Regions from separate parts of the Bradyrhizobium sp. USDA 4503 genome, predicted to be linked through region 1. Evidence: predicted binding sites of a transcription regulator. Region 1 holds the regulator's gene; each other region holds the start of a gene.
What was found. The regulator LexA, encoded in region 1, represses DNA repair genes until DNA is damaged. The targets are predictions, from matches to a motif close to TGTTCNNNNTGTGTTCNG.
Positions count from the first base shown of each region.

Region 2: ACVMIH_RS41540 (ImuA family protein) is a predicted target of LexA. The motif match lies at 6,092-6,109, and genes of this name have one in related genera.
Region 3: ACVMIH_RS24505 (ATP-dependent Clp protease adaptor ClpS) is a predicted target of LexA. The motif match lies at 1,273-1,290, and genes of this name have one in related genera.
Region 4: ACVMIH_RS24845 (DNA recombination protein RmuC) is a predicted target of LexA. The motif match lies at 4,923-4,940, and genes of this name have one in related genera.

Region 1 covers NZ_JBSRXS010000001.1:1,598,615-1,606,320, reverse strand. Annotated here, with positions in the region: gene ACVMIH_RS07720 (ComEC/Rec2 family competence protein) at 1-551, shown strand, start outside; gene ACVMIH_RS07715 (hypothetical protein) at 558-785, opposite strand; gene ACVMIH_RS07710 (hypothetical protein) at 931-1,359, opposite strand; gene lexA (transcriptional repressor LexA) at 1,616-2,320, opposite strand; gene ACVMIH_RS07700 (molybdopterin molybdotransferase MoeA) at 2,564-3,775, opposite strand; gene ACVMIH_RS07695 (HAD family hydrolase) at 3,795-4,427, opposite strand; gene ACVMIH_RS07690 (hypothetical protein) at 4,882-5,037, opposite strand; gene ACVMIH_RS07685 (serine hydroxymethyltransferase) at 5,125-6,396, opposite strand; ZMP/ZTP riboswitch at 6,433-6,518, opposite strand; gene ACVMIH_RS07680 (response regulator) at 6,604-7,266, opposite strand; gene ACVMIH_RS07675 (sensor histidine kinase) at 7,263-7,706, opposite strand, start outside.
Region 2 covers NZ_JBSRXS010000001.1:8,860,818-8,868,523, forward strand. Annotated here, with positions in the region: gene ACVMIH_RS41520 (cytochrome P450) at 2-1,183, opposite strand; gene ACVMIH_RS41525 (LysR family transcriptional regulator) at 1,323-2,231, shown strand; gene ACVMIH_RS41530 (inorganic phosphate transporter) at 2,323-3,945, opposite strand; gene ACVMIH_RS41535 (UdgX family uracil-DNA binding protein) at 4,477-5,925, opposite strand; gene ACVMIH_RS41540 (ImuA family protein) at 6,255-7,088, shown strand; partial or broken gene ACVMIH_RS41545 (Y-family DNA polymerase) at 6,979-7,706, shown strand, end outside.
Region 3 covers NZ_JBSRXS010000001.1:5,097,203-5,104,908, forward strand. Annotated here, with positions in the region: gene ACVMIH_RS24500 (mechanosensitive ion channel family protein) at 1-1,008, opposite strand, end outside; gene ACVMIH_RS24505 (ATP-dependent Clp protease adaptor ClpS) at 1,319-3,049, shown strand; gene ACVMIH_RS24510 (tetratricopeptide repeat protein) at 3,057-5,147, opposite strand; gene ACVMIH_RS24515 (IS4 family transposase) at 5,321-6,484, opposite strand; gene ACVMIH_RS24520 (Rrf2 family transcriptional regulator) at 6,764-7,228, shown strand; gene ACVMIH_RS24525 (class I SAM-dependent methyltransferase) at 7,215-7,706, shown strand, end outside.
Region 4 covers NZ_JBSRXS010000001.1:5,155,399-5,163,104, reverse strand. Annotated here, with positions in the region: gene ACVMIH_RS24870 (DNA polymerase III subunit gamma/tau) at 1-275, shown strand, start outside; gene ACVMIH_RS24865 (YbaB/EbfC family nucleoid-associated protein) at 299-619, shown strand; gene recR (recombination mediator RecR) at 620-1,225, shown strand; gene ACVMIH_RS24855 (hypothetical protein) at 1,373-1,816, shown strand; gene ACVMIH_RS24850 (AmpG family muropeptide MFS transporter) at 2,116-3,486, opposite strand; gene ACVMIH_RS24845 (DNA recombination protein RmuC) at 3,674-4,891, opposite strand; gene def (peptide deformylase) at 5,062-5,589, shown strand; gene fmt (methionyl-tRNA formyltransferase) at 5,620-6,555, shown strand; gene truA (tRNA pseudouridine(38-40) synthase TruA) at 6,555-7,292, shown strand; gene dapE (succinyl-diaminopimelate desuccinylase) at 7,485-7,706, opposite strand, start outside.

The DNA of each region.
Region 1 (7,706 bases):
TCAAAGTGCCGCAGCCGGACGTGCTGATCTCCGGCGACGGCCGCAACGTCGCGGTGCGTGGCGGTGACGGGTGGCTGCATCTGATGCACAGCGCCAAGGATGCATTTTTGGTCAAGGAGTGGCTGGCGGCGGACGCCGACGCGCGCACCGCCACCGATGCGTCGCTCGGCGAGGGCGTCTCGTGCGATGCCGGCGGCTGCGTGACCCAGGGACCCGGCGGCGTCTTCGTCGCGCTGGCGACCCGGCCGGAGGCGCTGGCGGACGACTGCGAGCGCGCAGCCCTGATCGTGACGGCGCGGCCGGCGCCGCAGGGCTGCGCGGCATCGGTGATCGATGCCGAGCGGCTGCGCCGCCACGGCGCGCTGGTGCTGCGAAGGATCAGGGACGGCTACGCCGTCGATGCGGTCAAGCCCGGCGGGATCGACCGGCCGTGGTCGCCGGCGGTTCCCGGCGACGGCGAGAGCGAAACGACGCTGCGCGCGCCCGCCGCCGCGCCGCGGCCTGCGGTGGATGCGACGCCGGCCGAGACCGATCTGCAGGGCGATGATTAGCGAGGATTAGCCGTGGTCCGGCGAGGGGCTGCTCGGCAACTCGAACAGGCCGAGATGGTATTCGTCGGAGTCGGGGCCGGCGTCGGGCTTCTTGACGAGGGTGAAGGAAGCCTCGGGAAATTGCTCCCAGACTTTCAGGTCGTCGGCCGTTACCGTCAGCCAACCGAACCGGAACATGTAGCGGCCCGGTTCCGTGACGCGTCCAGCCTTTTGCCATGTGACCTTATCGACCACCGCGCACGTCCTCCGTGCCCGATGATGCGCCAAGGTGCCGGCCGACGCAAATCTCCTTCTGCGCCCCGGAAGCGGGAGTCCGGGGTCGCCCGAAATTGCTTAGGTCATCCGCCGCCGAACAGCTCATTCCGCGGCGACGATGCGCTCAACCCAAAAACAGGGTTGCGAATGCGGAGGGCCGCCGCTCCACAACCTTCGGCTTCTGCTCGACCGGCGGATGCAGCGCCGGCAATTGCAGCACGCTGACGCGCTGTCCCTCGACCAGCTGGGTCACCAGCACATGGCTGCCGTCGGGGAATTCGACCGCGTCATGATGCCGATCAGGCACGTCGGGCTCGACTTCGTTGAACACGCCGACGCGATAGTTCAGCGTCTTGGTCCAGATCCAGCGGCTGTCGTAGCGAACGTTCTCGGCGAAAGCGAGCTCGGTGCCCGGCAGCATGCAGACCGCGACAGTGGGATCGTTCTCCGAAGCAAAGCCGCGGGTCGACGTGCCGCGGAACGTCGTCGTGATCAGCGTCTCTCCGACAATGGCGGGGCGCGATGCCACGGCGTGCAGACTATAGTCACACATCGGATGGCTCCTCATTTCGAGGTAGCGACCCGTGCCTCTCCTTGAGGCATTAGGGCCTCTACCAGAGTGGACGATAGCGAACGAGCGTCTGCTCGTTTCTGGGCGATTGTACGACTGGTCCGAGATCGCTCCGATCACAAACACGCGACGCTGCGCGAGAGGTATCGGAGCGCATCGGGCAGGCCGTACGCTACGCTATCATGCAAGGAACGATCCGACGTGTTGCTCGTTCCCGGCCGCCGCAAGTATTTGCAGTTCAGTATTTGCGATAAAGGCCGATCAGCTTGCCCTGGATGCGGACCCGGTTCGGCGGCAGGATGCGCACTTCATAGGCGGTGTTGGCCGGCTCGAGCGCGATCGATGCGCCGCGGCGGCGGAAGCGCTTCAGGGTGGCTTCCTCCTCGTCGATCAGCGCCACCACGATGTCGCCGGTATTGGCGACGTCGTTGCGCTGGATCAGCGCCATGTCGCCGTCGAGGATGCCGGCATCGACCATCGAGTCGCCGCGCACCTCGAGCGCATAGTGCTCGCCGGCACCGAGCATGTCGGGCGGCACGCTAATGGTGTGGCTGCGGGTCTGCAGCGCCTCGATCGGCGTACCGGCGGCGATCCGGCCCATCACGGGGACCGCGACCGGACGGTTGCCGTCGTCCTCGGCAATCGGCGGCGTGCTGGCGCGCCGGCCGAGGGTGCCTTCGATGACGCTGGGCGTGAAGCCGCGGCGACCGTTGCCGCCGCCGGCCGAGAGTTCGGGCAGCTTGATGACCTCGATGGCGCGGGCGCGGTTCGGCAGGCGGCGGATGAAGCCGCGCTCCTCCAGCGCAGTGATCAGGCGGTGGATACCGGACTTCGAGCGCAGGTCGAGCGCATCCTTCATCTCGTCGAAGGAGGGCGGTACGCCGGCCTCTTTCAGACGTTCATTGATGAAACGCAGTAGTTCGTACTGTTTGCGCGTGAGCATCTCGAGTATTCCCCCGGTTGATAGCGTCGTTCGATTCCGAGACTCTTCTGGTGGGGCCTGCAGGCCGGGCCTGACCTCAGGAGCATGTGCTCAATGCACCTGCTTCCATGCAGCTTCCCGAATGTAGACACCAGTACTCGAAACAAATCATGAACGGACACTATATGTTCGATATGTGTTCCGCAACCACTTAATTTCCGGTGAACGTGTCGGGCAACGCACAATCGGCGGGGCGCGAAAACCCTATTCGGGCAGTGTCAGGATCTCGCATTCGCTGCCTTCGACGGCCGCCGCCGCGAACGGCGGGCGCACGAGAAGTGCCCGTGCCGCAGCGAGATTCCCGAGCAGCGACGAGTCCTGCTGCGTCACCGGCGTTGCGATCAGCGTGCCGTCCTCGCGCGCTTCGAGCCGTGCACGCAGATAGTCCTCGCGCTGGTCGTTGGCGGCGAGGTCGCGGCCGAGCAGGGCGCTCGCGCGGCGATGATGAATCACTTTCCGGCCGCTCAGCGCCCGAATCAACGGCACCAGGAACAGGAAGGCGCAGACATAGGACGACACCGGATTGCCCGGCAGGCCGATCACCCGCATCGCGCCGAGCCGGCCATGCATCATCGGCTTGCCGGGCCGCATCGCAATCCGCCAGAACGCCATCTCGACCCCCTCGGCTTCCAGCGACCGCTTGACGAGATCGTGGTCGCCGACCGAGGCGCCGCCTGTCGTGATGAGGACATCGGCGCCGGCCTCGCGTGCCCGGCGGATACCGGCCGTGGTCGCCTCCACCGTGTCGGCGGCAACGCCGAGGTCGACGGTCTCGGCGCCCTCGGCGCGCGCCAGCGCCCGCAGCGCGTAGCCGTTGGAATAGACGATCTGGCCGGGGCCGGGCTGCGAGCCCGGCATCACCAGCTCGTCGCCGGTCGCCAGCACCGCGACCTTCGGGCGGCGGCGCACCGCAAGTTCCGGATAGTTCATGGCGGCCGCCAGCGACAGCGCGCGGTCGGACAGGCGGCTGCCGCCGGCGAGCAGCACCTCGCCCTCACGGAAGTCGACCCCAGCCGGGCGGATGTGCCGCCCGACGCTGGCGGCCTCCGAGATCGTGATGTGGTCGCCGTCGACGGCGGTGTCTTCCTGGATGATCACAGCGTCGGCGCCATTGGGGATCACGCCGCCGGTGAAGATCCGCACCGCCTCGCCGGCGCCGACCGTCCGCTCGAACGGCCGTCCGGCGGCGACTTCGCCGATCACCTTGAGCCGGGCCTTTAGATCGGCCGCATCGGCGGCGCGCACTGCATAGCCGTCCATCGCCGACATCGGCTGCGGCGGCTGGGTGCGGAGCGCCGCGAGGTCGTGCGCAAGCGTGCGGTGGTAGGCGGCATCGAGCGCGACCATCTCCTCCGGCAGCGGTTCGGCGCCGGCGAGGACGGCGGACAGGGCATCGGCAACCGGCATCAGGGCCACGCTCAGAGCTCCTCAATTCCTAAGTTTCAATACCAAGTGCGGTCAAAGCCCTTGCCACGTCATCCGTCGATGTCACGTGGATAGCATGAAGGCCGCGCGCCCGCGCACCTTCGATATTGGCGGCTAGGTCGTCGAAAAACAGGATCTGCGACGCCGGCACGCCGATGGCTTTTACCACATGATCATAGGCCTCGGCGTCGGGTTTGCGGAAGCCGATGCTCGAGGACAGGAAGACGTTGCGGAAATGGCTGAGCAGCTCGGCGTGGGTGACCGAGAAATGCGCGACATGGGCCGGATTGGTGTTGGAGAAGGCGTAGAGCGGCATCCGCTTGGCGGCCGCCGCGAGCAGCGGGGCGATGCCCGGCATCTCGCCGGTGAAGATCGCGTTCCAGCCTTCGAGGAACTGGGCGTCCGTGATGTCGATGCCGAGCGTTTGGCGCAGCCTTTCGAAGAACGCCGTGTCGTCGATCCGGCCGATCTCGTGATGCTTGAAACTGTCGTCGACGACAAAGCGCGTGGCGAGCTCGGCAGGCACACAGCCGGCATGCTGCGCCCAGCGCGCCATCACCCTGTCAAAGTTGATGTCGAGCACGACGCGGCCGATATCGAACAGCAGCACGTCGACGGAGTTGGGAGTGAATTGCGAGGTCATTGCGTGAAACCGTGTACGAGAATTGCGGGCAGGCGGCAATGTCCTCGATTTCAGTGACCGGTGTGTGGATTGTACGTGGCGTTGCATTCATCGCGAGACTGTTCCCGCGCACACCACCGTCGTCCCGGCGAAGGCCGGGACCCATAACCACCGCATTTGATCAGGAATGGGATCGTGGCCCCAGCGTCGCGCAACAATTGAGATTTGGGGTAATGGGTCCCGGCCTTCGCCGGGACGACGGCGGGCGTCGTCGCTTGTGCGTCAAACATCCGTATTCTCGCGACATGATCTGTCCGAGCCTTGCTCTTTTCACCCTATATTTTTGCTGCGGGGCTTGGCTTGCCGCGTCGGGCAACTCAGTGGCACGCACGCACGAGCTTTCAGCGCACCAAGCGACTTGATGCTTGCCGCGGCCTGACGCCCGCGGTGGCTTGGTGCCCGCCGGACGTAGCTCTCACAGCCTGGACAGCGCCAAGCCGAGGTAACCGATCAGCGCACCGGTGCTGAGAATGATGACGACGAGCGCCTGTTCCGAGCGTGCTTGCAAGGTTTTCCGGGTCACGGCGGGGACGCTCCGTCTTTCGAGATCATGCGGTCCAACGAACAGCATCGATTTCCGTTCCGGTCCTTCCCCTGGGAACCTTCACGACCTGCCGAGTGACGCGACGGACGCGGAACAGGAACGCGGCTCGGCCGCCTATGAGGACGGCGCGATCCCCGGAACGGGGAAGGCGCGGCACATCTCGACGCTGTTCGACCTCAGTCGCTTGACGACCTCTGCATCTCCCTTCGACCGGAGGGACTCCGCAATGAGTTCGGCGATCAGGCGCATTTCGGGCTCGCCCATGCCGCGCGTGGTCGCCGCCGGCGTCCCGAGGCGAATGCCGCTCGGCTTGAGCGGCGGACGCGGATCGTCGGGAATGATCTGCTTGTTTGCGGTGATCCCGACGGCGTCGAGGATGTTCTCGGCCGTGCCGCCGTCCACGCCGACGCTGGCCACGGTATCCACGACCATCATGTGATTGTCGGTTCCGCCGGTGATCAACGACATGCCGCGTTCCATCAACGCTTCGGCCAGGACCTTCGCGTTGCGCATGACCAGTCTTGCATAGGCCTGAAAATCGGACGTCGATGCCTTCTTCAGCGTGACCGCGGTTCCGGCCACAACGTTCATATGCGGGCCTCCCTGCAGCCCCGGGAACACCGACGCGTCGATCTTGCCGGCGAACTCCCGGCGACAGAGAACGATGCCGCCGCGCGGCCCGCGAAGCGTCTTGTGCGATGTCGTCGTCATCACGTCGAAACCCGCATCGAGCGGATTGCGCAAGGCATTGCCGGCGATCAGGCCGCCGTAATGGCTGACGTCGGCCATGGTCAGTGCACCCACCTCATCGGCGATGCTCTTGAAGGACGCATAATCCAGATCGCGCGGATAAGAGCTGTAGCCGCACAGCACCAGCTTCGGGCGGACGTGCCGGGCCATGGAGCGGAGCTCATCGAAATCGATGGCGCCGCCGTTTGACGGCTGCGTCTTGTAGCGGGCGAAGTTGAAGAGCCGCCCCATGTGCGACACCGGCGCGCCATGAGTGAGGTGGCCGCCGTGTGACAGGTCCATCGCCAATATCGTATCGCCGGGCTGCAGCAGGCCGAGATACACGGCCTGGTTCATTGGCGACCCGGACAGAGGCTGAACGTTGGCATGTTCGGCGCGGAACAGCGCGCAAGCGCGCTGTCGGGCAAGGTTCTCTATCTGGTCAGTAAATTCCTGGCCGCCGTAATAGCGGCGTCCCGGATAGCCCTCGGAATACTTGTTGGTGAACACCGATCCCAGCAGCTCGAGCACCTCGGGGTAGGTGTAGTTCTCCGATGGAATCAGCTCGACGCCGTCTTGCTGGCGGCGCTCTTCGCCCTCGAGCGCAAGGGCAACTTCCGAATCGTTGAGATGGAGTTCGTTGCGGAATGACGGCATGGTCCGGGCTCCCTAAGACGCTGGATCATCAGCTGAACGGGTTGCCCAGGCGAACGGCGTTGGAACCCTTCGCGCTTCACCGTGGTCAATTCCACGTAAGCTCGCCAGTCGCGCGAGGGGCGAATGAGCCTGCGAAGCTCATCGCGAGCAGAGGCTATCCAATCTCAGGCGGGCTCGCAAGGGTTGGTCGCTGCCGCCGACGCGGGCTCAGCGTTCGCCGAGATCGAGCTGCGTCAGGATGCCTTGCCGCAGCGCGAGGCGGACCAACTCGATATCGGTGCCGACGCCGAGCTTGTCCTTGATCAGGGAATGGAGGTTCGCGACCGTCTTGGGACTGAGGTGCAGCGCCTCGGCGATCTCCTCGGTGGTGTTTTCCGCGAGCAGCATGCGCAGCACCTCGAATTCCCGCGCGGTCAGGAGGTCGGCCGCCTTGGTCTCGCCGGCAAGGTGGCTGAGCGCGAGCTCGTGGTCGATATCCGGGCTGATCGCGATCTTGCCCGACAGCGCATCCATCACGGCGTGCACCAGCGTCTCCGGCGGGCTGGTCTTGGTGACATAGCCGCTCGCGCCGGCGCGGATCGCCTGCACGGCAAAGGCCGCGCTCTGGTGCATGGTGAACACCAGGATTTTTGCGCGCCTGTCCCACTGCCGGAGGCGGCGGATGGCCTCGATGCCGCCGATGCCGGGCATCGACAGGTCCACGATGACGAGGTCGGGCCCGGTGTCCTTGTAGAGGCGGTAGGCCTCGACGCCGTCGGAGGCTTCGGCGACGACGCAGAGGCCCGGCTGCTTCTGCAGCATCGCCCGGTAGCCCTCCCGGACGACGGCGTGGTCGTCGACCAGCATGATGGTGCGCGCCGCGTGGCTCATGCCGCGCGCTCCACCGGTGCGGCCTCTCGGCTGGCCGCGACGGGAACGATGACGCGGAGCGAGGAGCCGCTGGGCTGTCCGGTCTCGAAGCTGAGCCGCCCGCCCAGCGCGGCGACCCGCTCGCGCATGCCGAGCAGGCCGAGGCCGGACCTGAGCTGGGGATCGCCTTGCGGATCGCCGGGCTGGCCGTCATCGTCGATCGCGAGCACGATCGCGCTGTCGCCGCCGCCAGGCGGCGCCTCGCGCATCTCAAGCCGCAGCATGACGCGCGTGGCGCCGGCATGCTTGGCGGCGTTGGTGAGCGCCTCCTGCACGATGCGGTAGAGATTGGCGCTGACGGAGGCGACCAGGCGCTCGAACGATCCCGATATGGTGATCTCGAACCGCGGCTGTCCGCGGCTGCGGCCGTTCCAGCCGGCGACCAGGCCCTCGAGGCTGGC
Region 2 (7,706 bases), 7.3 Mb from region 1:
CTCAAGCGTCCCAGCGCACCGGCAGCGTCACCGGACCGCGGAACACCCAGCCGCGCACGACCGGCGGAGCCTCCGCGCGGAGGCGCAGATTGCGCAGGCGCGCGAACAGCATCGGCGCCACGATCTTGCCGACGGTCAGCCGCGACACCCAGGTGCCGGCGCAGAAATGCGGTCCGGCGCCGAACGCCAGATGCGATTGCTTGGGCCGCGTCACGTCGAAACGATCCGGCTCGGCGAAGCGGCTGCCGTCGCGGTTCGCGGCGCCGACGCAAAGGCCGATCTGAAGGTCTTGCGGCAGCGTGATGCCGGAAAGATCGACATCGCGGGTGACGCGGCGCGGATACATGCCGATCGGCGAGATCCAGCGCACCGCTTCCTCGAGCGCGGCCGGCCACAGATCCGGCTTTGCCAGCACGCTGTTCTTCTGCGGCGGGTTTTCCAGGAGGCCGAGCACGAGCGTCAGGATCGCGTCGCGCGGCTCGTTCAGGCCGCCGCCGATGATCACCTTGATGTTGGCGCGGATGCCCTCGATCGGCATCGGCGGATCGGCATTGATCATCGAGGACAGGACCGAAGGATTCGGCTGGCGGCGGTGATCGTCGAGCACCGCGTCGATCGCGGCATCGACCTCGGCGCTCGCCTGCATCGCCTTGCGCTCGATCTCGGCGTCGGCGGCGTAATTGCCCGCGCCGTCGATCAGCGCCTGCGACCACTCGGCGAGGGTTTGCCACGGCATCTTGCGAAACCCGATCATTGCCATCAGGCTGAGCGAGGCCATCGGCGCGGCAAGGGCGGAGAACAGATCGGCCTCTTCGGTCGCCAACAGATCATCGATCAGTTTTTCTGCGATCGCGGTGAATTGCGGCGCCCAATGCTCCTTGATTGTGGCCGGACGGAACGAGGGCTCGATCGCCTTGCGGCCGATCGCATGCTCGGCGCCGTCCTTGCGCATGAAGGTCGGCCCCATCACCTTGTTGACCAGCGAGGCCGGATTATCGGCCGAGTAGGTCGCGGGATCGCGCTCGATCCGCATGATGTCGTCGAAGCGCGTCACCAGCGTCAGCTTCGCGGGCGCGACGAAGACCGCCGGCGCGATCTCGCGCAGCCGGCGGAAGATCGGATAGGGGTCGTCGAGCAGATCCTGATACGCGATATCGGTGACGACAGGCACGGCGCTGGTCATTGGTCCTCCCGGAAGCGCTTTTTCGCCAAGGCTAGCTCCGGGTGCACGATCGCTCAATTCGATGGGATTGATCCGGACCATCGAAATATTCCATGACCTTGTGCTAGGCTGGGCCGCCAGCAATGCGGGAGGTGCAAGGGTGGCGGCCAATTCCTCGATCGATCCGATCGACATCGGGACTCTGCGGACCCTTGTGCTGGTCTATGACCTGCAGTCGTTCTCCGCCGCGGCCAAACGGCTCGACGTCAACCAGTCCACCATCAGCTATGCGATCGAGCGGCTGCGCGGCGCGCTGCATGACCCGCTGTTCGTTCGCAGCGGCAATGGCGTGACGGCGACCAAGCGCTGCGCGACGCTGGTTACCTGGGCGCGGGAGATGATCGGCGAGATCGACGGGCTTGCCTCACCGGCGGAATTCGATCCGGCGACGACGCAGGGCAGCGTGACGATCTCCTGCAACTATCACGAACGCCAGACCCTGATCCCGCAGTTCAGCACGCGGCTGCGCGCCGGCGCGCCGCAAGTCCGTCTCGTCCTGCTCGATGCCGCGGGCCACGGCGATGTCCATCTCAAGCAGAACCAGTGCGACATCGTGCTTGGTCCGGTCGGCATCGCCGGCGAAGGCTTCTTCCGGCGCCATATCCTCACCGACCACTACGTCTGCGTGATGGATCGGGCCAATCCGCTGGCGCGCGGCCGGATCGCGCTGTCGGCCTATGCCAGGGCCGAGCATGTCTTCATCACCCACAGCGGTGAGTGGCAGCCGCTCTATCTCGCGGCGCTGAGGGCGAGGAAGATCGAGATCGAGCCAGTGGTCAGCCTGCCCAACCACGACAGTCTGGAGCGCATCATCACAGGCACCAGGCTCGTCGCGACTATCCCGCATCATCTGGCGCGGGCGATGCGCGGCGGCCTCCATGTCGCTGCGCTGCCGTTCCGCGTGCCGATCTCGATCGACATGCACTGGGGCGCCAGGACGGCCAAATCCGGCTTGCACAAATGGGCGCGCGGCCTGCTGGCCGAGGTTGCGAAGGCCTGCGCCGCCTGAGCAAGGAGCCGGGCTGCAGGTCCAAAGCAAAAGGCCCGCACCGGAGTGCGGGCCTTTGTCCGGCGCGTTGCTGCGCCGAAAGCGTGGGGCGTCAGAACAGGTGGTAGAACACGTAGTACAGAACGCCCGAGATGATCATCGCGGCCGGCAGCGTCAGCACCCAGGCCATCGCGATGTTGCGGATCGTGGCCCATTGCAGGCCGGAGCCGTTGGCGGCCATGGTGCCGGCGATGCCTGACGACAGCACGTGCGTGGTCGAGACCGGCAGGCCGTAGCCGTCGGCCGCCGCGATCGTCGCGGCCGCCGTGATCTCGGCGCAGGCGCCCTGCGCGTAGGTCAGGTGGGTCTTGCCGATCTTCTCGCCGACGGTGACGACGATACGCTTCCAGCCGACCATGGTGCCGAGGCCGAGCGCGATGGCGACGGCGAACTTCACCCAGCTCGGGATGAACTTCGTCGCGGCATCGAGCGAGCCCTTGTACTGGTTCAGCGTGGCGATGTCGGCAGCGGTCAGCTCGGCTTCCTTGTCCTTCATCAGGAAACGGATCGCCTCGGACGCCAGGTACATGTCGTTACGGGTGTTGCCGACCGCGTCAGCCGGGAACTTGGCCAGCGATCCATACTGGGCAACCTGCTGGCCGATGTCGCGCACCAGCACCGCAAGCGACGGAAAGGTGCCTTCGTTGATCTGGTGCTGCGCGACATAGTTGGTCACAGCCGGGCGCGGATTGCCGATCACGTTGTAACCGGCGGCCTTGCCTTCGATGACCTTGCTGGCCGCGGTCGAGTGCGCCGTGAACAGCTCGATCTGGCTCGAGGGCATTGCGCGGTTCAGCGCATAGGCGGTCGGCACGGTGCCGATCAGGATCAGCATGATCAGGCCCATGCCCTTCTGACCGTCATTGGAGCCGTGGAAGAAGCTGACCAGTGTGCAGGTCAGGATCAGGATGCCGCGGATCCACCACGGCGGCGGCTGGTCGCCGACCGGTTCGCCGAACAGCGCCGGCGTCGCGCGCTGCAGCGCGATCTTGAGGAGGTAGAGCAGGCCGGCGGCGAGCGCGAAGCCGAACAGCGGCGACAGCAGCAGCGCCTTCGCGATGTTGGTCGCCTGCGACCAGTCGACGCCCGAGGTGCCGTCACGGCCGCGCAGCAGCGCGTTGGTGATGCCGACGCCCATGATCGAACCGATCAGGGTGTGCGAGCTCGAGGCCGGCAGGCCGAGCCACCAGGTGCCGAGATTCCAGATGATGGCGGCGATCAAGAGCGCGAACACCATGGCAAAGCCGGCACTGCTGCCGACCTGCAGGATCAGTTCGACCGGAAGCAGCGAGACGATGCCGAACGCGACGGCGCCGCTGGAGAGCAGCACGCCGATCAGGTTGAACATGCCCGACCACACCACGGCGACATGCGCCGGCAGCGAGCGGGTGTAGATCACGGTGGCGACCGCGTTCGCGGTGTCATGGAAGCCGTTGACGAATTCGAAGCCGAGCGCGATCAGCAGCGCGACGAACAGCAGGATATACGGCAGGAACGAGGTGATGCGCGTGCCGGTGGCGTCGACATCGGCATAGATGCTGTAGGCAACGAACAGCAGCGCGGCCGCAACCACGCCCAAATAGATAACCCCGGTGAGAGGATGAAAGCCCTTGTCGAGGTCCGGACCCTTTTTCAGGGCGGGCTCGATCGAGCCGGGTAACGCCATATCGCTCATGGTAAACTCCTGTCCCAATGCTCCCGATTTTGATCGATGCATATGACAAGCAATTGAAATCCGGCCCGCGAGCCGCGCCGGTCTCCCGTGGCGGTGGACATCGAGCCGAAGTTTTGTGCAACGCATTGAGCGCGCACGTGGCTTCGCGGCCTCGTGGCAATCTTCAGCAACAAGGATCGCGGATCGCGACGGAAAGCTGCCTGCGTTTCGCAGGACGAGACAATGTGCGGAGGACATCACACTGGCATCCGGCCGGCCGGGCAGCCGGAGAATTAGGCGGACGCCTGCGAGTGGAAGGTTGCGAAATGAGGGAGGGGGATTGAGAGATGAGGTGGCGCGCCGCACGATCGGGGCTAGCAAACCGCGCAGCGCGCCCGCCTCAGGGTACGTCATGGCGTGAACATGACGCCCGATACCTGCGGAACATGCTACCCTACCACGGATCAATTAAAGGTTGTAGGTATTTGTCCGCGGCTTAGAACAATTTCTCGTTGCGATGTGGTTCCTCAGGTTCCGCTGGTTTTACGGAACTCAAGCTGCATCGACTGATCTGCGCAACTGATGTGCTGCGATTTTCAGGTCGTCGATAAAGCGCTGATATTCCAGCGCCTTGGCTTTTTCATCCGGCAGCCGCAACAGATAGGACGGGTGCACAGTGACGAGCACCTTGGTTCCGTCGTGGTCGATCAGATGGCCGCGGTTCTTGTTGATCGGCGTGATCTTGCCGAGCACGCTCTGCGCCGCGGTGGCGCCGAGCGCCATCACGAGGTCCGGCTTGATGGTGGCGAGCTCGCGCTCATACCACTGGCGGCAGGCGCGGATCTCCGGTGTGCTCGGCTTCTGGTGCAGCCGGATCTTGCCGCGCGGCACGAATTTGAAGTGCTTCACTGCATTGGTGACATAGACCTTGCGGCGATCGATGCCGGCTTCCTGCAGCGCTCGATCGAGCATCTGGCCGGCCGGTCCGACGAAGGGGTGGCCTGCGAGATCTTCCTTGTCGCCGGGCTGCTCGCCGACCAGCATCAGCGTTGCGCTTTGCGGTCCCTCGCCGAACACGGTCTGGGTTGCGTCTTTCCACAGCGGGCAGGCGCGGCAATCGGCGGCCTCCTCGCGCAAGGCCGCGATGGTGTCGTGAGCTTGCCTGCCTTGAACTTGCTTGCCTTGAACTTGCTTGCGGGGCATCGGCGTATCCTGCCGCTTCTGCGGCTCGGCCGCCTTGCGTGCGATGAAGGGGCCGCTGGTCATGCGCATTGCGTCTTCGATCAGAGGCTTAATGATCGAGTCCTCGGGCAGGTTCCTCCAATAGGCTTGCGGCATCTCCATCACTTTCAGCCGTGCGGGATTGAAGCGGCCGTTGTCGTGACGCCGCCAGGCCTCCTCGAGCCGGTCCTCGGTCGGCACTTCGGATTTGGCGACGCCCGGCGTGATCGAGATCGCGTGCCCGTCCCAATGTGCGCAGACGTCGGGGGTCAGGATCGACCACGGCATGTCGGCGAAGCGGCCGGCGAAGAACGGCGCGGCAAGCTCGACGATGTGATGCTCCGGCTCGAACCAGGCGACGTAATGAGCCGTCCGCTCGCGGCCGATCTCGCGGAAGCGCAGATGCGCATGCATCCTGTCGATATCGACATAGACCGCGCGCGCCATCGCGTGGACCTCGGCGATATCGGGATCATCGGTCGCACTGAGCAGATCGTGACGGCTGCGCAGCCGCCACAGCAGGCGATAGAGCAGGGCAAAGCGTTCGTCACTGCGATGCAGGATCGCGGCCTTTGCGAGCTCGACGAATTTGGCCGACACATTGAACCGCGCCTGCGGCGTATCCGGCAATTCATTCACGCAGGATGCCGACGACAATTCGTCGTCGCTGCGTACGGTCCATGTGATCTCCGCGGGCTTCACATCGTTCAGCGCCAATCGCCGCGCGGCCTTGCGCCAGCCCTCGAAATCGGTGTCGTTGTCGAGCACGATGATGCGCATGCGATTGCTCCGTTTCCGTCACGCCGTCATTTTCGGGGCCTGCGTGCCTGACTTGCGGAAGATCAGGGCCTGTCCGGTTCGGCGGCTGCTGAATCCCATTGATTCCACTCATGAATCGATGATCTCACCAATCCGATTGACTCCGTGGGCCCTGTTAGCTTTATATTAGAACATATCATGAACAAATGAGCCAGTCCCTGGTTCTCTGTTCAGACCAGTGACGGCCTCAAATTTTGGTTGGAAGGAGCGGCGCATATGCCGGAGCGCGATCAGCAAAAGTGGTCGCCGGTTTTGCGTCCGATCGCGCTCCTCTTTTTTAAGAAAGGCGCATGATCTTGTCGCCAAACCGCTCACACTTTGGCGGATCATGCGCCGCCGCACGCATAGGTACGCTTGCGTCTCTGCGCGGCAGCATCGCGCGTATCGAGGCGTCATCGGATGCGGCGATGCCGAACCGCGTCGCGCTCGGCCATGCCGGCGCGGATGCGATGCTGCGCGGCGGGCTTGCGCCGGCGGCATTGCACGAGGTGTTCGCGGCCGGCCATCAAGGCGGCGCGGCGACCGGCTTCATTGCGGGGCTCGCCGGACGGCTGTCGGCACGCAAGCCGCTGGTCTGGGTGCGGCAGGATTTTTCCGATCGCGAAAACGGCGCGCTATCGATGCGCGGGCTTGCCGGGCTCGGCCTCGATCCGCGCCTCTTGGTCACGGTGCGCGCTGCCGATGTCGATAGCGGCCTGCGCGCCGCGGCCGACGCGCTCGCCTGCGATGCGCTCGGCGCGGTCGTGCTCGAGGTCTGGGGCCAGGCGCGCCAGCTCGATCTCGTCGCCAGCCGCAAATTGACCCTGGCCGCGCAGGCCTCCGGCGTCACCGCGCTGGTGCTGCGGATCGCGGCAACCCCGATCCCCTCGACCGCGGAGACGCGCTGGATCGTGCGCGCGGCGCATTCGCCGCCGGGCAATGCCGCGAGCGTGTGGGGCGCGCCGCGCTTCGAGGCCGAACTCGTGCGCAATCGTCATGGCCCTGTCGGGCGATGGATCATGGAATGGAAATGTGATGAGTGCCAATTCAGTGAACCGTCGGCGTATCCTCAGCCTGTGGCTGCCACGCCTGCCCATCGACCGCATCAAGCGCAAGCTCGCGCAGGACATCGCCTCGCAAGTTGATGCACGGGAGGTGGCAGGGCTCCCTCTCCCGCAAGCGGGAGAGGCGAAGAAAGCAGAACTCCCCAGCGTCGTCGTCACAAAAGACCACAACGCGATCCTGCTGCATGCTGTCGACGAGGCCGCGGTGCGCGCCGGGCTGTCGATCGGGCTGCCGCTCGCCAATGCGCGGGCGATCTGTCCGGAGCTCACGGTCTATGATGCCGATCCCGCCGCCGATCTGAAGACGCTGAACGACATCGCCGACTGGTGCGATCGCTTCACGCCGCTGGTCGCGCTCGATCTGCCTTACGGTCTGTTTCTCGACATCACCGGCTGCGCGCATCTGTTCGGCGGCGAGCGCGCGCTGCTGCAGACCGTGACGGGGGCGCTGAGCCGGCGAGGCTTTGCCGTCAGCGCGGCGATTGCCGGCACCTCGATCGCGGCGCGTACGCTGACGCGCACCGCCTCGGGCAAGATTGTCCCCGATAGCGAGGAAGCGGCGGCGGTCGGCCCGCTGCCGGTGTCGGCGCTCGGTGCCGATGCCGCTGTCACCACCGGCCTGCGCCGCGCCGGCTTGAAGACCATCGGCGATGTCGCCTCGCGCGCGCCGCATGAAATCTCGGCGCGGTTCGGTGCGGC
Region 3 (7,706 bases), 3.5 Mb from region 1:
CAGCGCGGCATAGCCGGCGCGATGCAGCCCGAGCAGCAGCGCGACATTGGCAAAGGCGATGCCGGAGACGCCGACGGCGACGATGCGCCGGGCCCAGATCTCGATATAGGCCGCGGTCTCGGCACGGACGCGGAACAGGCCGAACGGCCCCGCCAGCGCGCGCACCGCGCAAATCAGGACGCGCGAGAACACGTAGGCGTTGACGACGGCCAGGATCACGAGCCGCGTGGTCGATTGATCGCCGATCTCGGTGCCGAGCAGCGCGGTGGCGATGCCGCCGAACACGACGACCGGCAGCAATTCGAGCAAAAGGCGCCCAAGCACGAAGGGCAGCCGGACCAGCGACTGCCAGGCCCGCGCCAGGCTGAGCCGGCGCCGCTGCAACTCGGGCGCCGGCGTGACGTCGGCAACCGACGACGGCGGATCGACGATGGCGAGCGTCTGCACCGGCATGCGCGCGGTCTGCGGCAGCCGCGCTTCCAGGAACGCGACCGGCCGCTTGATCAGGCGGAACACCACCCATTCGGCGGCCAGCGCGCAGCCGAACACCAGCGCCAGCTTCCAGGCGATATCGATCAGGAGGCCATAGGCGACCGGATCGTTGGCGGTACGCACGAACCAGTAGTAGAACGCCGGGAAATGCGTCAGCGTGCGCGCGACGTCGGCGACCTCGCGCGACATCTCGCCGACCTGCTCGGACACCATCAGCAACAGCTGTGCGCCGAGGCTGTCGGCGGTGAGCGGGATCGGCGAATGCTGCTCCGGCGCAGGCGCCGGCTGGGCCGCCGCCTGCGGCGAGGCATTGGCGATGGCGCGCAGCGTGTTGATGATCTCGCCGCGCTTCTTGTCGTCCTGCAGCGTGTCGAGCGCACGTTTCGCCTGCTCGGGCGTCAGCGCGTCGCCGGTAGCGGGTTGCGGCGGCGCCGGCTTGGCGGCCGGCTGCGCCAGCGCGGGAGAGACGAACAAGGTGAAGACGAGAAGCAGCGCAAGGCGAAGTTTGTGCGACACGAGGGCCTCATAAAATAACTGCGCGACCGCAAACCCTTGGGAGGAATCTGCTCTCGCGCTCGCGCCATGTCGGATACTCCTTTTCGCCCCGATGGTGTGTCGGAAGTTTGCCGCTGTGACGGCCATCTCTTGGCATTTGCCGCAACACAATCGTCACAGGCGTTGAGCCGCGTTTACACTTCCAGTGCGCGTTCCCGGCCGGCTCACTACACGTCAGGGGTGAGACCGCAGAATCTTTCGCTTGACGCGCAGGAGCCGCCGTGATGTTCTTACTTTGTTCTTTTGTTCCCAATTGCGTTTCGGGGGTTTCATGCACGACGTTTTTGCCGAGAACGGTCCGGTCAGGCTCTTCATCCATGATGACGACGAGACACCGATAGAATTCATGCGCAACCTGCTGCGCACGGTATTCGGCAAGTCCCGGAAAGAGGCTGTTGCCGTCACCGCGCGAATCGAGGCCCAGAACGGATTCGCATGCGGCCCCTATCCCGCGACGGTGGCCAAGGCACTGCTGGAGTCCGCCCAACAGCTGATCCGCAACAACGGGCATCCATTGCTGATCACCGCATCGGCCGCCGACGCGGCCCGGCCGTGCGATCTCTGTGGCGCGCTGGAGCCCGTCACCGACGTGTTTCTCATCCGCCGGACAGTCTGCCTGTGCGGCAACTGCCTGATCGCCGCGCGGGCAAGCTCGGAAAATCTACCGAGCGAGGAGTTCAGATATGCCTTCATGGCGCTCGATTGGCATTTTGCCGGGACGCCGCGCAATCAGATCATGACCCGGTCGCGACAATTTCCCGGTCACATGCGAGCGGACGTTCAGATCGCGATCGACAGGTTGTTCGATGTGCCGATCCATTTCTTCGGCATTCATGAGCAACACCGCTATGAGACCCTCGCGATTGCCTCGCTGATGGAGAACAGCCGCAACGCGCCGCCGATCGCGCCGCCGCAGTATCACGACGTCGACGTTGGCGAGCCTGAGTCGGTGAAATGCCTGACCAATGGCTTGTGGCTATGCCAAACCGGAGAGCTGCGCTACGCGGTGCTGCTCAGCTACCATCGTGATTATCAGACCGAGCCGGGCTTGCGGATCGAGCTCGCGGTGCCCGCAGGCGTCGCCGGAAACGCCTTGGTGCAGCGGACCTTTGCCGAGCTGGAAGCGGCCGTGCACGCGGCACGATCCTATCGCGGCAAGATCCTGTCGCTCGAGGATGCCGCCGACTATCGCGGCCGCGCCCGCGGCGTGACCGTGCATCGCCTGCCGACGGTCGCGCGCGATGACGTGATCCTGCCGGACCGGACGCTGCGGCTGCTCGACCGCAACGTGCTCGACTTCGTCGAAAGCCGCGATCTGTTGCGCAAGCTCGGGCAGTCGACCCGCAAGGGCATCCTGCTCTACGGCCCGCCCGGCACCGGCAAGACCCACACCATTCGCTATCTCGCCACCAACCTGCCGGATCACACCACACTGATCATCACCGCCGAGCAGGTCGGCCTGCTCGGCGCCTATATGAGCCTCGCGCGGCTGCTGCAGCCGACCATGGTCGTGATCGAGGACGTCGACCTGATCGCACGCGACCGCGAGGACATGGGCGGACCGTGCGAAGAATCGCTGCTCAACAAGCTGCTCAACGAGATGGACGGCCTGAAGGAGGACTGCGACATCCTGTTCGTGCTGACCACCAACCGGCCCGAGGAGCTGGAAGGCGCGCTGGCCGGCCGGCCCGGCCGCATCGACCAGGCCATCGAGGTGCCGGTGCCCGACGAGACCGGGCGCGGCAAGCTGATCCGACTGTACGGCAAGGGCCTGCCGCTCGAACCGCCCGTGGTTGACGCAGCGGTGCAGCGCACCGCCGGGGTCAGCGCCGCATTCATCAAGGAGCTGATGCGCCGCATCGCTCAGGCCAGCATCGCCCGCGGGGGAGGCCAGGATGTCACTGCTGACGACATCGGCGCAGCGCTGAACGAGATGCTGTTCGACGGCGGCCGGCTCAACGTGAAGCTGCTCGGCGGCGCGCAGGGGATGAGTGCGGGGTGATGGCCGGTCAACGCACTAAACGTGCCGGCAATAGCAACTCGCGCTCGCCGCCGGCGAGCCGCGCGAGTTCGTCCGACACGCGCGCCAGCGCGCGATCCCAGGCCTGCGGTCTGTCCTGGCGGAACAGCCGCATGGTCGGATACCAGGGCGTGTCGGCGCGATCGCGCAGCCAGCGCCAGTCGAGCGCATAGGGACACAGCATCCAGACCGGGCGGCCGAGCGCGCCGGCGAGATGCGCCACCGAGGTGTCGACGGCGATGACGAGATCGAGCGCGCAGACGGCCGCCGCGGTGTCGGCGAAATCGCCGAGCGTCGGCGCGAGGTCGATGATGTCGGCGCCAAGGCCCCGCAGCACCGGAGCATCGTCCGGCCGCGGCTCCTTCTGCAGGCTGTACAGCTGCACGCCTGATGTGACCAGCCGCGGCAGCACGGCGTCCGCCGGCAGCGAGCGCTGGCGGTCACCCTTGTGCCTGGGATTGCCGGCCCAGACCACGCCGACCTTCAGCGCGGTCACGCCGGCGAGCGCCTCGCGCCAGCGCGCGAGCTTGACGGCATCCGCCCGCAGATAGGATATCGCTGCAGGAATGGTCTCGACGGTGGTGCGGAAGATCCGCGGCAGGCTCAGCAGCGGCAGTTGCAGATCGAACGGCGGCAGCGGCTCGCCGCGCGCGAACACCGCGACATCGGGCAGCATCGGCCGCAGCAGCGCGACCAGCGCCGGCTGCACTTGCAGGATGATCCGGCCGCCCCTGCCCGCCAGCATCGGCACATAGCGGACGAAATTGATGGCATCGCCGAGCCCGTATTCGGCAAACAGCAGCAGCGTGCGTCCCGCCAGCGGCTCACCCTGCCATTCCGGCTCGTCGAACACCGGATCGCCGTCGCTGAGCATCTTGGATTTGCGCCGCCACTGATACTCTTCGAACCCCTCCTCGAACTCGCCGTTCATCAGCAGGAAATGGGCGTGGTTGTAATGCGCCAGTGGCTGCGTGGGATCGAGGGTGATGGCGCGGCGCGAGGCCACTAGCGCGGCGTCGATTTCGCCGGCGTTGCGCAGCGCGACCGCAAGATTGGCGTGGCCCTTGGCATAGAGCGGGTCGAGCTCGATGGCGCGCCGATGCGCCGCGACCGCCGCCTCGACCAGATTCTGCGCCTCGAAGATGATCCCGAGATTGGTGTGCGCGGCGGCGTAGTCCGGCTTGAGCGCGAGCGCGAGCTCGGCGCAGGCGATGGCGTCGTCGACCTGTCCGAGCTCGAACAGGCCGGCGCCGAGATTGTTGAGGATAACGTGATCGGACGGGTCGCGGGCCGAGACCTGCCGATAGATGCGGACAGCCTCCTCGCGCTCGCCCGCCTCGTGCAGCACCATCGCCAGCAGGCGCTGCGGCGCAATGTTGCCGGGCTCGAGTGCGATCGCCCGGCGGTAGTGCAGGATTGCGTCCTCCAGCAAGCCCTGGCGATAGAGCGCCGCGCCAAGGCCGCAATGCAGTCCGGCATTGTCGGGATCCGTGGCAAGTCCGCGGCGATAGGCCGTGGCGGCCGCTTCGTGCCTTTTCTGATCGCTCAGCACATTGCCGAGGTTGAGCCAAACGCCGCGGTAGACCGGATCGCGCGCGATCACCTCGCGATAGGCCTGCTCCGCCTCGACCGGCCGCTGCTGCCCGGCCAGCGCGACGGCGAGGTTGAACCGCGCCCGCGTCAGGCCGCCATCGAGTGCGATCGCGCGGCGGAACGCGGTCTCGGCCTCATCGAAGCGCGACAGATCGCACAATGCGACGCCGAGCTTGATGTGCAGGCCGGCATCCTGCGGCCGCAGCGTCACGCCGCGCTCGAACGCCGCCACCGCGCCTTCGTGCTCGCCCTTCACGGCGAGCGCATCGCCGAGCGTGGCGAAGGCCGGTGCATGGTCCGGATCGAGGTTGAAGACCCGGTTCAGCAGCATAGCACCTTCCGCGACACGATCGGTCACGAAGGCGATGACGGCGGACAGATGCAGCGCCGGAACATGGTCGGGATCGGCGGTGAGGATGTCGCCGCACAGCGTGCCGGCCTCCGCCGCGCGGCCCGCGCCATAATGCGCCACCGCATCCCGCAACATCCGATCGACCGCCACGCTGCCCACGATACCGCCCCTGCCAACGACCCCGATGCGGATTAAACGGGCGACGCCGCGAAATCCGGCACGCGAATCTCGGTTGAACAATCAAAGCCCAGGTGCAGGTCCTTGATCTCTTCTCCTTCCCCCTGAAAGGCAGGGGTGTCCGGGGAAATTCAGGCATAGCGGAGCTCCATCTGGTCAGGTGAGATGGTTGATTTCCGACGGCTGGGGTTGATGGGCGGAGGTTTGTCGATGGCAGCGAGGGATCGACGCGTGAGCAGGAGCTGGCCGACGAGTTCGGCGAACCTGAGCGGGAGCATTTTGATGCAGTTGGTGTGAGCGGCGATGCGCAGCAGCAGGTAGGCAATCATCGCAGCGAGCACCTGAAGGCGGATCGCGTTGTCGTTGGCGCCGAGGAACTTGCGAATATCGAGATGCTGCTTGATCCAGCGGAACAGCAGCTCGATTTGCCATCGGCTCTTGTAGAGGGCGGCGATCTCGACGGCGCTACGGGCAAGGTCGTTGGTCAGGAGTGTGATCTTGCCGCCTTTCTCGCGTCTGATCTTGATGCGGCGGAGCGGGATTGGAAGGCGCGAATCGCCCTTGCTGGTGAGCTTCACCTCGTCATCGGCAAGGATTTCGAAGCCATCCCCGTTACGCTTGCGGATGGCGCGATGCCTGAGCGAGCGAAGACGGATGCTCGTCTTCGCCCGGGTAACGAAGAAAGCCTTGCTATCATTGATCTTCTGCCACCAGTCGAAACGGCAATAGCCCTTGTCAAACACATAGGTGGTGGCGGGCTGGATTGGGGTCTGTCGGCCGATCTCGATGTCATTGACGTTCGCGGCCGTCATCTCGACGCAGGTCGGGACATCGCTCCTTGGGTCGTAGACGACATGCAGCTTCATGCCGCGGATGCGGCCGTTCCACGTCGCCCAACTGCAGACCTTGCCGAGCGGGATCGGACTGGCGTCGATCAGACGCACCATCTCCATGCCTTCACTCCGCAGCTGGCGACGCGCCATCGCCGACAGCGCCGCAAAGGTTTGCGCGAAAATGCCGATCGGACGGCGGGCATTGGCATCGGACAACGTCGAGCGCGACAGCTTGCCGGTTCCCAAGTGATAGTGATGCTGCGAATTGGCGTTGAAGCCAGTCACCACCCCGCGCAGACTGCTGTGGCCGCTAAGCTGGGCATAGATCAGCGCCACCAGATGATCCCAGCTCCTGAACGACTTGTCGTAGGCATCCCCGTCCAGACGATCCACAACCGTCTGAAACTGCCGTCGATTGATCGGTTCAAGCAGCCTTCCAAAAATGCTACCGCGATATCGCATGCTCGGCCCTCTGTGTCTCGACAACCAGAAAAGACCGATTTGCCTCGGTCCTGCCGAGCATGCACCGCGACACAGTGAATCATTCCCCGGACACCCCTGCCTTTCAGGGGGAAGGTCGGGATGGGGGTCAGCCGCAGACGACGCTGCAAGTGGAGCGAGCTGATCCCCACCCCCTTTGCTCTGACGAGCAAAGCGACCTCCCCTTTTCAAGGGGAGGTAGGAGGGCGACAGACCATCGCCCCCTTGACGGCCGCCGCTTCATGTAACATATGAAGTTACATGATACGTGATAGCCGCCTGTCGAGCGTCCTGCATGGCCTGCTCCACATGATCGGGGCCGGCGAGCCGGTGACGTCGGAGCAACTTGCGCAGGCGATGGCCACCAACCCTGTGGTGGTGCGCCGCGTGATGGCGGGGCTGCGCGAGCAGGGTCTGGTGCATTCGGAGAAGGGCCATGGCGGCGGCTGGACGCTGGCGCGCGATCCCTCCGACATCACGCTTGCCGACATCTATCGCGCGGTGGGCGCGCCCACGATCGTCGCGATGGGCCATCGCTCGGAAAATCCCGGCTGCCTGGTCGAACAGGCCGTCAACGACGCGCTCGGAGACACGTTTCGCGAGGTCGAGGCGCTGTTCCTGAAGCGGCTCGGCGCGGTGACGCTCGATGCGCTCGCGAAAGATTTCAATCGCCGGCTCGCCAAACACAAACAAAATCTCGAGGACCAGATTCATGCAGTCAAGTGAGCAGGCGAAACCTCTGCCGTACAACGATCCCGCGCACTGGGACAAAATGGTCGCCGCCTATGAGGCGCAGTCGCAGCCGTTCACGACGCTGTTCGCCGACGCCGCGGTCGCAACGCTTCCGATCGACCCGTCATCCAGGGTGATCGACGTCGCCACCGGCACGGGCGCCGCGGCGCTGGCCGCCGCCCGCACCGGAGCCGAGGTCACCGCGATCGATTTCTCCGCCGGCATGGTGGCGCGGGTCCGCGCGCATGGTGTGGCGAATATCGAGGCGCGGCAAATGGACGGCCAGGCGCTCGATCTGCCGAATGCCGCGTTCGACGCGGCTGTGTCGGTATTCGGCGTGATGCTGTTTCCGGACTGGCGCGCCGGCCTCAGCGAGATGGCGCGGGTGACGCGACCGGGCGGATCGGCGGCGATTGCGGTCTGGAAGAGCGCCGATGGCGCCGCCGTGCATCTCCTGCTCTCGCAGATCATC
Region 4 (7,706 bases), 3.6 Mb from region 1:
TCACCGATCTGTCGCGCAAGCTCGAACTATGGACCGGGCGGCGCTGGACCGTGATCATCTCCAACGAGGCCGGCCAGCCCACGGTGCGCTCGCAGAACGAACTGGCGCGCAGCGAGCACCAGCGCGCCGCCGAGGCCGATCCGCGCGTGCAGGAGGTGCTGGCGCGCTTCCCCGGCACCAAGGTGGTCGAGGTTCGCCGCCTTGCCGCCGAGGTTCCGGTTTCGGATGCGTCAGGCGAAGACCCGATTGAAACTTCCGACAGCGACGACGATTGATATTTGGCTATAGGGACGCACGCATGGCTGATTTTCTCGGCATGATGAAGCAGGCAGCGCAGCTGCAATCCAAGATGCAGGAGATGCAGGAACAGCTCGGCAATGTCGAGGTCGAAGGCATCTCCGGCGGCGGCCTGGTCACGGTGCGCATGACCGCCAAGATGGAAGTGAAGGGCATCAAGATCGATCCGTCGCTGATGAAGCCGGAGGAACGCGAGGTGCTCGAGGATCTCCTGGTCACCGCGCATGGCGATGCACGCCGCAAGGCCGAGACCGCGATGCAGGAGAAGATGATGGCGCTCACCGGCGGGCTCGGCCTGCCGCCGGGATTTGGTCCGACTTAAATGGCTGCAAGCGTTGCCGGCCCCGAGATTGAACGCCTGATCCAGTTGCTGGCGCGGCTGCCGGGCCTCGGGCCCCGTTCGGCGCGGCGCGCGGCGCTGCATCTGATCAAGAAGCGCGAAGCCCTGATGACGCCGCTGACCGCGGCGCTGCAGGTCGCGATCGACAAGATCCAGGTCTGCAAGACCTGCGGAAACATCGATACACAAAACCCCTGCACCGTGTGCACCGATCCGCGCCGCGATCCCTCGATCATCGTCGTGGTCGCTGACGTCGCCGACCTCTGGGCGCTGGAACGCGCCAATGCGACCAATGGCCGCTATCACGTGCTCGGCGCAACGCTGTCGCCGCTCGACGGCGTCGGTCCGCAGGATCTCACCATCGATCAGCTGGTGGCACGCGCGCATGCGCCTGAGGTCAGCGAGATCATTTTGGCGCTCAATGCGACCGTCGACGGCCAGACCACCGCGCATTACATCACCGACCTGTTGTCGGAGGCCAATGTGCGGGTGACGCGGCTGGCGCATGGCGTGCCGGTCGGCGGAGAGCTTGATTACCTCGATGAAGGTACGCTATCTGCAGCCATGCGGCAGCGGACGCTGTTCTAGCGCGCGATGCTGGCGCCGAGCACGCGTCAGGCGCCAAGCGATCGGTCACAATCCGAAAAGATCGCACCAAAACAAAATGGTAGGGTGGATGCCGATTCGGGGACGGTCATTCACGCTCTGACGAATCAAGATACGGAACCACTGACAATGACGGCACACCGATTCGGCGTACGCTTGTTCGGCGTACGTTTGGGCTTTGCGCTTCTGACGGCAACGTTCGCCGCGCCTTGCGCGCTCGCGCAGCAGGCCGACGCCCCGCAGAAGCCCGGCAAGATGATCCACGCCGGCGACGTGCTGTCGGGAGAGCTCGGTGTCATGAAGGTGCGTGACGCCAAGAACCGCGGCAAGCGCGTCGCGACCTACCAGATCACCAGCGAGCCGCGCCGCCTGCCGCCGCCGAACGGTCTGTGCAATCTCGAGACCGGGCCGGAAACCTTCCAGCTGATTCCGACCAACGACGCCCAGGCCGCGCAACTCAAAAGCCTCTCCGGCAAGGAAATCTCGGTGAGGGTCGACGAAGTCGCCTGCGCCAAGGACGCCGGCGAGATGAGCGAAGCCATCGTCACAAAGTGGAGCGTAGTGGCGAAGTAGGATCGTGCCTCGGTTACGGTGTCATCGCCTGGATGCGCGGGTAATGACACCGCGCTGTTTCTTGAGTTGCGACCCATCCTCATCGTCGTCCTGGCGAAGGCCAGGACCCATAATCACCGGCCTTGCTTGTCGGATGGATCGTGGCCTCGACATCGCGCAACAATTCGCATTTGGGGTAATGGGTCCTGGCTTTCGCCAGGACGACGCGCGGAGAGAGTGGTTCCGCCGCTTCCCCGCTGAATTACGGACGCCTCCGGAATACAGGGCGGATTCACCCGGTCAAGCCGGGCTACAGGCGACTAAACCCGCACCGGCCCCAGCTCGTCGAAATGCCCGCGCCGCTGCAGCCAGGCGAGCAGGATCAGGCTCGGGATCGCGACCAGCACGCAGATCACGAAGAACATCTGCCAGCCGACGGCCTTGGCGACATAACCGGCGCCTGACGACAGATAGGTGCGGCCGACCGCGGCGAGCGCCGTGAGCAGCGCGTACTGGGTCGCGGTGTGCAGCGGATTGCGGCACAGCGCCGACAGATAGGCGACGAAGATCACGGTGCCGATCGCGCTGGTGAAATTCTCCGCGGTGATCGCAAGCGCGAGCGCCCATTGATCGACGCCGACATGGGCGAGCCAGGAGAATGAGAGATTGGCGACCGCCTGCAGCACGCCGCCGATCCAGAGGCTGGTCGCGAGCGAATAGCGCCGCGCCACGAAGCCGCCGGCAAAGCCGCCGATCAGGGTCGCGGCAAGGCCGACGCCTTTCACGATCGCCGCGTAATCGACCTTGGAAAAGCCGATGTCGATCACGAACGGCGCGGTCATGGTGCCTGAAAACGCGTCGGTGAACTTGAACAGCACCACAAAGGCGAGCGCCGCGAAGGCGTCCTTGCGGCTGAGGAACTCGGAGAACGCGCCGAGCGCGGCATGTAGCACGCGTTCGGCCGCGTTCTGCGCATGCGTCGCCGCCTCCGCGCCCTTCGATTGCGTCGGCTCGGTCGCCGCAAGCGCGGTGACGATGCCGATCACGACCAGCGCGGCCATCACCACATAGCCCCACATCCAGGCCGACAGGCGCACGAGGCCAGCGGACTCGAAGCCGCTGACGATGAACAGCGCGCCTGCGGTCGAGACCAGCATGCCGACGCGGTAGGCCGCGACATAGGACGCCATGCCGGCGGCCTGCTCGCTTTCAGGCAGGCTTTCGACGCGGAAGGCATCGACCACGATGTCCTGCGTCGACGATGCGGTTGCGACCAGCAGCGCGGCGAAGGCCGCGAACCACGGCGATCGCGCCGGATCGGCCATCGCCAGCACCAGGATCGCCGCGATCAGCAGCAGCTGCGAGAACAGCAGCCAGCCGCGGCGGCGGCCGAACATCTGCGTGAACAGCGGAACATGCAGCGCGTCGACCAGCGGCGCCCAGAGGAATTTCAGCGTGTAGGGCGTGCCGATCAGCGCCAGCAGCCCGATGGTGCCGAGATCGACCCCGGCCTCCTTCATCCAGACCTGCAGCGTCGAGCCCGACAGTGCCAGCGGCAGCCCCGAGGAGAAGCCCAGCAGCAGCACGATCAGCACCCGCGGCTGCAGATACACCGCAAAACTGTCGCGCCAGGAGGTGGCGGCGGGGGGATTCTTTTCCGATTGGGTCGCGGTCACTTCGGGCGCGGTCATGTCCCTCTGTTAGCAGATTCGACCGCAGCTGCCTTGGCTCCCTCTCCCCGCTCTTTCGCGGGGAGAGGGTTGGGGTGAGGGGCTTTCTCAGCGAATTATGACGGGTGCAATGTGCGGAAGCTCCCCCTCACCCGAAATTCGCGCGATGCGCGAATTTCGACCTCTCCCCGCAAGCGGGGCGAGGTGGCTACTCCCCTGCCTGCAGCTTGCGCGGGGCGGGGAACAGGTCGGGGGCGGGCTTGACGAAGCGGGGGACCTCGATCGGGGTCTCGGACTTGCTGAAGTCGAGTTCCTCGATCCGGCCGGCGCGTTTCTCGATCTTGTCGGCGGAGATCAGGATCTGCCTGACGTCCTCGTTCACCTGGCCGAAATGGGTCTGCAGCTTGAGCACGCGATCGCGCAGGCGGCCGAGGTCGTCGCCGAGATGCATCACCTCGTTGCGGATCTGGTCGGCGGCGTCGCGGATGCGGGCGTCCTTCAGGATCTGCTGCATCACCTGGATCGCCAGCATCAAGAGCGAGGGCGATACCAGCACGACGCGCGCGCGATAGGCCTTCTGGATCACGTCGTCGAAGCCGTCATGGATCTCGGCATAGACCGATTCCGACGGCACGAACATCAGCGCGGTGTCCTGGGTCTCGCCAGGGATCAGGTACTTCTCCGCGATGTCGCTGACATGCTTCAGCACGTCGGCGCGCAGCCGCTGGCTGGCGAATTTGCGCTCCTCGTCGCTGCGCGCATCGTGCAGCGCGGTCATGGCCTCGAGCGGGAATTTCGCGTCGATGCAGAGCGGGCGCTGGTCGGGCAGAAACACCACGCAGTCCGGCCGCTTGCCCGACGTCAGCGTGTACTGGAACTCGAACGAGCCCTTCGGCATGCCGTCCTGGACGATCGCCTCCATCCGCGCCTGGCCGAAGGCGCCGCGCGATTGCTTGTTGGCGAGCACGTCGCGCAGCGTCGTCACCTGGGTGGTGAGCTCGTTGAGGTTCTTGTGGGCGTGGTCGATGATGCCGAGCCGCTCGTGCAGCACGCGCAGCGAATCCATCGTGTTGCGGGTCGATTGCTCCATCGACTGGCCGACCCGGTGGGTCACCGAATCGAGCCGCTCGTTGACGGCGCGGGCCATCTCGGCCTGGCGGCCGGCCAGTGCCTGCGCCATAGTATCAACCTTGGCATCGACCCGCCCGGAGGATTCGCTCTGGGCCCGCAGCATGTCGGCGAGGCGCTCCTCCAGTTCGTCGGCGCGGATGGCCTGGGCCATTGCGAGTTCCGCGCCGCGCTGGCTGGCGCGTGCGATCACCAGCGCAATGGCGAACAACAGGATCAGCGCCAGCGCCCCAAGGCCGATCAAGGCGTCGGAGACACGGACGGGAAGGTCGCCAATCGTGAGGAGAATCTCGTTCATGCCGGCAGTTGTAGCCGATTCGCGGCCCGGCGCGAACGAAGAGGGAACGCTTATGGGAAATGCATCCCTGATTTTCCGGGTTAATGCGGAGTGAAGAAACGTGGTTAACGTTGTCCTAACGGGTTCCTGAGCGCATTGACCCCATGAAGTCAGCAGCTTAAATCGCCGCCATGGCATTAAGAGAAATTATCATCCTGCCGGACAAGCAGTTGCGGCTGGTGTCGAAACCGATCGAGAAGGTGACGCCGGAGATCCGCAAGCTGGCCGACGACATGCTCGAGACCATGTATGACGCGCCCGGCATTGGGCTGGCGGCGATCCAGGTCGCGCAGCCGCTGCGGCTGATCACCATGGACCTCGCCAAGCGCGACGAGAACGGCGAGACCACGGCGAAGCCGCGCGTCTTCATCAATCCGGAGATCATTGCGCGTTCGGAGGAGCTGTCGGTTTACGAAGAGGGCTGCCTGTCGATCCCCGAATATTACGAGGAGGTCGAGCGGCCGGCGCGGGTACGCGTGCGATTCACCGATCTCGACGGCACGGTGCATGAGGAGGATGCGGAAGGGCTCTACGCCACCTGCATCCAGCACGAAATCGATCATCTCAACGGCGTGCTGTTCGTGGACTATCTGTCGAAACTGAAGCGCGACCGCGTCTTCAAGAAATTCGAGAAGGCCGCCAAGCGCGCGGCGGAGTAACGCCGCATATTCTCGGAAGAAATCGATCGCATGCCTCTCCGCCTGATCTTCATGGGCACGCCCGATTTCGCGGTGCCGACGCTGCTGGAGCTCGTAGCCCATGGCCATGAGGTCGTGGCGGTCTACACCCGCGGGCCGAAGCCGGGCGGGCGGCGCGGCCTGCAATTGCAGCCGACGCCGGTCGAGCAGGAGGCGCGCCGCCTCGGCATTCCCGTGCTGACGCCGAAGACCCTCAAGACCTCGGAAGCGCTCGAGGAGTTTCGCGCGCATGACGCGGATGCCGCCGTCGTCGTCGCCTATGGCATGATCCTGCCGCAAGCCATTCTCGACGCGCCGAAGCTCGGCTGCTTCAACCTGCATGCCTCGCTGCTGCCGCGCTGGCGCGGCGCCGCGCCGATCAACCGCGCCATCATGGCTGGCGATGCCGCGAGCGGCGTGATGGTGATGAAGATGGATGTCGGCCTCGACACCGGGGACGTCGCGATGGCCGAGCGGCTGCCGATCACGGACAGCATGACGGCATCCGACCTGCACGATGCGCTGGCGCCGCTCGGTGCCGACCTGATGGTGCGCGCGATGGGCGCGCTCGGGCGCGGCGGCTTGCAGCTGACGAAGCAGAGCGAAGGCGGCGTCACCTATGCGGCCAAGATCGAGAAGGCCGAGGCGCGGATCGACTGGACACAGCCGGCGCATATGGTGCTGCGGCACATTCACGGGCTCTCGCCGTTTCCCGGCGCCTGGTGCGAGCTTGCCGGCGAAGGCGAGCCGGTGCGGCTGAAGATCCTGCGCTGCGAGCTGGCGAAAGGCTCGGGTGCACCGGGCGATGTGCTCGACGACAATTTCGCGATCGCCTGCGGTGACGGCGCGATCCGGATCCTCGAACTGCAGCGCGCCGGCAAGGCGCCGATGAAGGCGGCGGATTTCCTGCGCGGCACGCCGCTGAAGCCGCCTGCGCGACTCAGCTGATGCCCCGCTACAAGCTCACCATCGAATATGACGGCACGCCGTTCTCCGGCTGGCAGATCCAGGACACCGCGCCGACCGTGCAGGGCGCGCTGGAGGCGGCGGTCAAGGCGATCTGTGGCGAGAACGTGCGCGTCTATGGCGCAGGGCGTACCGATGCCGGAGTGCATGCGCGCGGCCAGGTCGCGCATTGCGACATCGCCAAGCATTTTCCGCCCGGCCGCTTTCGCGACGGGCTGAATGCGCATCTGCGGCCCAATCCGATCGGTGTGCTCGCGGCTGACATCGTGCCCGACGATTTCGAGGCGCGGTTCTCCGCGACCAGGCGGCACTATCTCTATCGCATCACCAACACGCGCGCGAACCTCGCGCTCGACATCGGCCGCGTCTGGCGCGTGCCGCGCGCGCTCGATGCTGACGCGATGCACGCCGCCGCGCAGCGCCTGCTCGGCAAGCACGATTTCACCACCTTCCGCGACACCGAGTGCCAGGCCAAATCGCCGGAGAAGACGCTCGATCAGCTCGACGTCACCCGTGATGGCGCCGCCATCAACATCGTGACGTCGGCGCGCTCGTTCCTGCACAGCCAGGTGCGCTCGATGGTGGGCTCGCTGGTGTGGGTCGGCGAGGGTCGCTGGAGCGCCGACGATCTTGCCGGTGCGCTCGCCGCCCGCAACCGCGCCGCCTGCGGCTCCGTGGCGCCGCCGGACGGGCTCTACCTGATGCGGGTGGATTACTAGGCGGTGTGAATGATCTTGTAGGATGGGTAGAGCGAGGCGAAACCCATCATGTGCGTCGCGATTCGAGGTAATGGGTTTCGCTGCGCTCTACCCATCCTACAGACTGTATCTGGTGCGAGTGGATACTAGTGGCCCCAATCCCTACTGTGCATGGGGTTGTTTTCGATGTTTTTGTCCAGCCGCGCGGCTGGCCTACCCGAAATACCGCTCCAGCACGCCCCGATAGATCCGCGTCAGCTTCTCCAGATCAGCCACCGGCGTGCGCTCGTCGACCTGGTGCATGGTCTGACCGACCAGGCCGAATTCGATCACCGGGCAATAGCTCGAGATGAAGCGCGCATCCGAGGTGCCGCCGGAGGTCGATAGCTCCGGCCTGCGGCCGGTGACCTCCTCGATCGCGGCGACCGCGAGGTC